One region of the Ensifer sp. SL37 genome, then DNA from elsewhere that is predicted to be linked to it. Evidence: predicted binding sites of a transcription regulator. Region 1 holds the regulator's gene; each other region holds the start of a gene.
What was found. The regulator LexA, encoded in region 1, represses DNA repair genes until DNA is damaged. The targets are predictions, from matches to a motif close to TGTTCNNNNTGTGTTCNG.
Positions count from the first base shown of each region.

Region 2: OVA00_RS38365 (ImuA family protein) is a predicted target of LexA. The motif match lies at 1,451-1,468, and genes of this name have one in related genera.
Region 3: OVA00_RS31850 (DNA polymerase IV) is a predicted target of LexA. The motif match lies at 1,073-1,090, and genes of this name have one in related genera.

Region 1 is NZ_JAPPRN010000006.1:3,644,109-3,646,375, reverse strand. It holds gene OVA00_RS29930 (hypothetical protein) at 186-527, shown strand; gene lexA (transcriptional repressor LexA) at 616-1,338, opposite strand; gene OVA00_RS29920 (hypothetical protein) at 1,575-1,826, opposite strand; gene OVA00_RS29915 (hypothetical protein) at 2,213-2,267, shown strand, end outside.
Region 2 is NZ_JAPPRN010000007.1:1,311,741-1,314,007, forward strand. It holds gene OVA00_RS38360 (Y-family DNA polymerase) at 1-724, opposite strand, end outside; gene OVA00_RS38365 (ImuA family protein) at 639-1,400, opposite strand; gene OVA00_RS38370 (SOS response-associated peptidase) at 1,634-2,267, shown strand, end outside.
Region 3 is NZ_JAPPRN010000006.1:4,018,693-4,020,959, reverse strand. It holds gene OVA00_RS31850 (DNA polymerase IV) at 1-1,069, opposite strand, end outside; gene OVA00_RS31845 (hypothetical protein) at 1,237-1,878, opposite strand; gene OVA00_RS31840 (DUF3572 domain-containing protein) at 1,881-2,150, opposite strand.

The sequences.
Region 1 (2,267 bases):
CGTTAAATTTGGTTTGGCGTTCTGCCTTAGGGCAGCGCGGTAAAATTCGCGACACGTCCGCGCAAGCCACGTCTCCTATGCCTCCGTCGGATCTTATCGCTTCGGTGAATTCGGTAGAGGGGGAACGATGACTCCGCTGAGATCAACCGCATCGGTAGCGTCCGTCAACATTAAGAACGGAGGCAATGGCATCAATGAAAAAGAGACTGATCCTGACGGCGTTGGCGTGTTTTGCGGCGACCGCTATTGAGGCGCGCGCGGACGACCTGGTTTTCCAGCTGAAGAACAACACCGGCGCGGTACTGACGAATTTCTATACGTCGCCGGTCGGCGTCAATGAATGGGAAGACGATGTTTTCGGTCGGCAGGTCCTTAACCCCGGCGAGAGCATGGAGATCACCATTGCCGACGGGCGGGACGTCTGCAAATACGACATGCGATTCGAATTCGAGGAAGGCTCGGCCCTCGATACGACCGAGGACACGCAGGATCTCTGCGAACTCGGCGAATACACGATCCACGAATAAGCGATCTGGATTTCAGGTCGCCTTAAATGGAAAGAGCCTCGCCACTTTCAGTGGCGAGGCTCTTCTGATTCGGCGTTCTGCCTGGAATTCAATGGTAGCGGCGGATCAGCCCGACGAGCTTGCCCTGGATCTTCACGCGATCCGGTCCGAAAATGCGCGTCTCGTAGGCGGGGTTGGCCGCTTCGAGCGCAATCGACGCGCCCTTGCGACGGAAGCGCTTCAGCGTCGCTTCCTCGTCGTCCACGAGCGCCACGATGATGTCGCCGGGATTGGCCGAGTTGCCGTTGCGGATGATCACCGTGTCGCCATCGAAGATGCCGGCCTCGATCATCGAATCGCCCTTTACTTCGAGGGCGTAATGCTCGCCGCTGCCGATCATGTCGAGCGGAACGGTAATGTCATGGGTGTTGTTCTGGATCGCCGAGATCGGCACGCCGGCAGCGATGCGCCCCATCACCGGGACGGAAACAGACGTGCTTTCGGCGACCGGCGCCGGCTTCGGCGTGGCAGGAGCGGCGGCCGGCGGCTTTCCGAGGCTGCCCTCGATCACGCTCGGCGAGAAGCCCCTGCGCGGCTGTTGCTGGCCGGCGGCGTAGGCTTCCGGAAGCTTGATGACTTCGAGCGCGCGTGCCCGGTTCGGCAACCGGCGAATGAACCCGCGTTCTTCGAGCGCCGTGATCAAGCGGTGAATGCCGGACTTCGACGCCAGGTCGAGCGCATCCTTCATTTCATCGAAAGACGGCGGTACGCCCGACTCCTTCATGCGTTCGTGGATGAACAGAAGCAATTCCTGTTGCTTGCGGGTCAGCATGGCACGTCGCTCCAGAGGCGTGAAACAAATCAAGAACAGACACTATCTGTTCCATATGTGTTCCGCAAGTGCCTAAAACTCCGTGAATTCAGGCAATTGGCTGCTTCTGTGGGGGGCGATTGGTCACTTTTGCGGGAGCGGGGCGGTTTTCGGCGACGGTTGCGTCCCAAAACAGCGCCGGGCAGGTCAATCGCGCGCGTGATTCGAAAGAATCGCGGCTCTCTTCGCGGAGAGACTTAAGTCGCTTGCGAGGCCGAGCAGGCGTCTTCGAACTCCTTCACCGTTTCGGCGCTGTTGTCTTCCGGAAGCACTGCGTCGGCCGCATCGGTCGCAACGGGCGTATCGCCGTCATAAACGAAGGACTGGATGTAGAACGCGAGCGCGCCCTTCCAAACATTGCGTCCATCGATCTGATGGCACGGCACGGCCCGTTCGAAATCGGTCTGGAGTTCATCCACCGTCGCGGCACTGAGCTTGACGTCAGGCATATTGGGCGATGCGACTATCGAAGCGAGAAGCAGGGCGGCAAGCACGGTGATCGTCCACTTGATGAAGGGGTGGGACTACGGGTTGGTAAACGATGTGAACCGCGCTTTCGTTCCGAAGTCCAGCAAGCATGGCGATCACTCTGCCATGTTCAACAGCTCTTTGCCCGCAGGCTGTGGCTGATTTGCGCCAGCCGCTCCATCTCAAGCTCGTCTCGGCCGTTCTTCATGGACCGGCGCGGAGAATGCATCGGAGCTGCCAGCTTTCGCATCGGGCCTGGGGCGCGCAAAAATCCCTGCGGGGAAGGGCCTTCACCGTCTCGACAGGCCTCTAAAAAAAGATAACTTTGCGTGGATAGTGGGGTGGTTGCATGCATAGATTGTCGTTGGTGGTGCTCGGCCTGTTGCTCACGGCTGGAGCGGCGTCTGCCGAAGAAGGGCGTT
Region 2 (2,267 bases), on a different contig from region 1:
CAGGCGTGCGGACCGGATCGATCGGCTCGGCAACCTCTCCCATGGCCTGGTCGATGCGACGGCCAAGTTCGGGTCCAAATCGAAGGGCAAGCGGCGCCCGCGGCACGCCGGCCACCTCACCGATCGTGTTGAAGCCCAGCACGCGAAGGCCATGGACGATTGCAGGATCGAGGCGAAGCGCTGCGACGGGCAGGTCACGGATGGTTTCCTGCTGCGCCCCCGGAGCGACGACCAGCGTCGGATGAGCGAGAAACCGGGCGCCGGCATGGGCCGCCCCCCAGGTATCGGCAACCGCAGCCCGCGCCTCGATGCCGGATCCGAAGAACCGGTTGACCATGCCTGACAGCATCAGGTCCTCGCCGCCATGCAGGTGATCGGCACCGGTCGTATCGATCACCAGGCCATCGGGCGGATCGGCAGCAACGATCGGTGCATAGCGCTGCAGCGCCCAGAGCGCCAGGCGTTCGAGCGCTTCTTCATCGGCGGCCGGATCGGCGTCCATGACGACAAGACCTGCGACGAGCGCCTGGGCTTTCGTGGCGGCCATGCGGGGTCTCAGGCCTGCGGCAATCGCCGCGGCATTTACCGAGAGCACCACACGCCTTCGCTGTTCGCGACCGACGAGGACGAGAGGCGTTTCAGCCGGCGGCGCTGCGTCGCCGAGCTTGCGCCTCAGGCGATCCGTGGGCCAGCTCGGAAGGAAGAGCGATACGACCCTTGACATCTGGGGCCTCCACTTCGAAATCTGCACTTTCGCCGGCACGGCAGCGGATGAGTTCGACGAGCCAGCGCGCGCGGCCGACGCCTGGAACCGGCAAGGGGACGGACGGCATGACGGACACGCGCCAGCGCGTGACCGATGCCGTCGGCTGCCCGAAATCCGAGGCTTCGGCCTGTCGTCGCCAGCGGCGGATCGCAATGCCCAACGTGCCGGAACTCTCGGCTGCAAGCTGCAAGCGGCGCGAGGCGGTCATCGAAAGGCGCGCGAGCTCGCCGACGACGGCACCGAGGCCGCCGTGGCGAAGCCCCTCTTCCATGCAGGAAAGAAGCGCCTTTTCGTCGCCGGCCTCCACATAGATGACGCGGCTCGGCGAAAGACCGACTTGAGCCAGCGCCGGCGCGAAGAGATCGGGCCGCGTCACACACCAGAGCACCTTGCCTTTCGAGCGGGCGGCAATGCCCGCGCAAAAGAGAGCCGCCGCCGCGCCGTCGATCGCACCGTTGCCGCCGCCGGCGACCTCATGCAACGAGCCGAGTACAAGCCCCCCACCCGGCAATCGCCGATCAATCTCGGTGACACCAAACGGCAGCACCTGTCGTCCACGGCCGCTTGCGCCTTCAAGGCGCTGGATGCGCTCGCGAAGTTCTGAGACGACGGTATTGTCGACTGGACGGGGCATTTTGGAAGGAACAACTCCTTAGGGCTATGCATTAGCGCTTCCTGTTGATATGTTCTCTATTTGTTCCTATTTGAGTTGCGAGTCAACGAAGTTCAGAAAAGAGACTGTTGATTGCGATCGAGACGCCAGCACGGACACGCTGCTTGGTGCAATGAACAGATCGAATGCCGGGGAACGGGGACAGAAGCGAGCAGTCGTTGATATGAAGCTAGGTGAGAAAGGGAGACTCAACTTTGTGCAATCTCTACAACATCACGACGACACGTGATGCCGTGATCGCATTCACCAAGGCATTCCGCGACAAGGCAGGCTGGAACCAGCCATCCTATGACGTCTATCCCGGCTATCAGGCGCCCGTAGTCCGCGTCGGCGAAGACGGAGAGCGAGAGATCGCGCGTGTCACCTGGGGCATGCCCTCGCCGCCCGCTTTCGTGAAGAACTACGATCCCGGCGTCACCAACATCCGAAACGTCGCCTCTCCGCACTGGAGACGCTGGCTCGGGGCGACCAGTCGCTGCGTCGTCCCCTTCAACTCCTTCGCCGAGCCGGATCCGGCGGCCAAGGTTCCCGGCGGTAAAATCCCCAATGCCTGGTTTGCCGGAACTAAGGAGCGGCCGCTGATGTTCTTCGCCGGCTTCTGGACGCCATGGAAGGGTGTCAGGCGCGTGCGCGATGGTGAGCGCGAATACGAGCTCTTCGGCTTCCTCACCACATCCCCGAACGAGATCGTCTCGCCAATCCATCAAAAGGCCATGCCGGTGATCCTGACCACACCTGACGAGGTCGATCTGTGGCTCACCGGATCCTGGGACGAGGTGAAGCACCTGCAGCGGCCGCTTCCGGGCAACATGCTTGTTGTCGTCGAGC
Region 3 (2,267 bases), 370 kb from region 1:
GGCCGATGCGGAAAATGCGGTCGGCAAGGCGGGTAGGGCTATCCAGGCGCCGGTTGCGGGTGCGGATCTTGAAGTCGGCGGTTTTGAGCTTGAGAACGACCGTCTGGCCGGCGAGTTCTGACTTTCGCAGCCGGTGGGCCACTTGCTCGCTGAGGCGCCGCAGATGCGTGACCAGGTCGTCATAGCGCGCGATATCCTCGTTGAACGTCGTCTCTGCGGAAACGCTCTTGGCTTCGCCGTCGATTTCGACCGCTCTTTCGTCGAGCCCGCGCGATAGGCGAAAGAGCCGCTGCCCCATGGTGCCATAGCGCCGCATCAGGTCGCCTTCCTCCATGGTCTGCAATTGCCCGATCGTGCGCACGCCGTCACGCTCCAGCGTGGCGGCAAAGGCCTTGCCGACGCCCCAGATCAGGGTCACCGGCTTCTCGCGCAGGAACTCCAGCGCCTCGGCTTGGCCGATGACGGAAAAGCCGCGCGGCTTTTGAAGGTCGGACGCCACCTTGGCGAGAAACTTGCAATAGGAGAGGCCGACCGAGACGGTGATGCCGACTTCCTGCTCGATCCGGCGGGCGAGCCGCGCAAGCGTGCGTGCCGGTGGATCGTGGTGCAGTCGCTCCGTGCCGCTGAGTTCGAGGAAGGCTTCGTCGATCGACAGCGGCTGCACCAGCGGGGTCAGTTCCTGCATCAGCGTGCGTACCTCGCGGCCGACGCGGGCGTATTTCTCCATATTGGGCTTGATGACGATGGCCTGGGGGCAGGCTTCCAGCGCCTTGAACATCGGCATGGCCGAGCGCACGCCGTGAATGCGGGCGACGTAGCAGGCGGTGGAGACCACGCCGCGCTTGCCGCCGCCGATAATCACCGGCTTGTCGGCAAGCTCCGGGTTGTCGCGCTTCTCGATCGAGGCATAGAAGGCGTCGCAGTCGATGTGCGCCAGCGTCAGGTCATGGAGCTCCGCATGCCGCAGAATGCGCGGGCTGCCGCAGGCAAGGCAGCGCCGCACCGACGCCGCCTGTTCCTTGAGGCAGTCGCGGCAGAAGCCTGGAGAGTGAGCAGCGCTGTCGGGCATATCGGGAACAAATATTGAACATTGCGACCTTAAGCTCTACTCTAGCGAGTCTCAAGGAGGCGCGATTGGAAATCACAATGCAATTGTCGCCGTTGAAAAGGATCACCGGGCGCGTCTTGCGCAGCACCGGCGCGGCTGAATTTGCGCCGACGGGCAGCCGATCCGGGCTAGCCGCGGAAGTGCGCGCGAATGGCTGCGGCTGCCTCCGGCCAGTCTGCGACGGCGCGGATGTCGGCGTCGAGCTTCGGCGCGAGCGCCTTGAACTCCGAGTCGGCCATGAGGTTTATCGGCAGGCAGGTCGGCGCGTGATCCTTCACCGATCGCAGGTTGCGAAGCATGTCGTCGATGAAGACGAGGGGGACGGTGCGGCTGCCGTGAAGTTTTTGGACGATCGGCCCCTTCGGCTCTTCGGACGCAAGCAGCGGATAGGGCAGGCCGAGCCGGTCAAGAAGAGCGCGACGAACCGCGGCGTGCTGCGGCGGCATCGCAGTCAGAAAGACGATATCGGCTTCCTCCGACAATGCGGCCAGGGTCTCGACGACCTTGGCGGCGGGCGTTTGCCAACGATCCTGCGAGCCGTAGAAGGTGTCGAGCAGGATCTTGACCTCTGGCTCCGTCACCGGCTGCTCGTCCGCGTGGGTGATGATGTTGCCGGTCAGGCGAAACGATCGGGGCAGGAGGACATGGCCGCAGCTCCCAAGGAACGCTTTGAACGGATTGATGAATTCAAGCACGACATCGTCGATGTCGCTGACGATCAGCGGGCGGTTTCCAAGCGTGATGCTGTGAACTGTCGGCGCGTTTGCCACCCTCAATCCTCGAAGCCTGCGTGGCCGGAAAGTGCCATATGGGCGCGCACGACGTCTTCAGGCGCCGTACCGGTCGCCGTGCAGAATGCCATCAGGGTCGGCTCATGGTCCATCAGAAAGGCGACGAGCCCGCCCATGAAGCCGGGTTCGGCAATCGCGTTGCGCAACGCCGTTGGGTCCGTGCCGGTCAGCGCCAGAAAGCGGGACAGAAGCTCAGGCTCGCCGGCAAGCCAGGAGAGAATGTCGATGGCGATTTCGTCGGCGCTCTTCAATGGTTTGTCCCCGTATGGTTTTTACGTGCGGAGTTACCTATTTTTCAACCAAATAGGCCTATCTCTGACGTTGAGGAAATGGGTCGAGTCGTCGGCTCCGCACGTTAATTGTCCTGA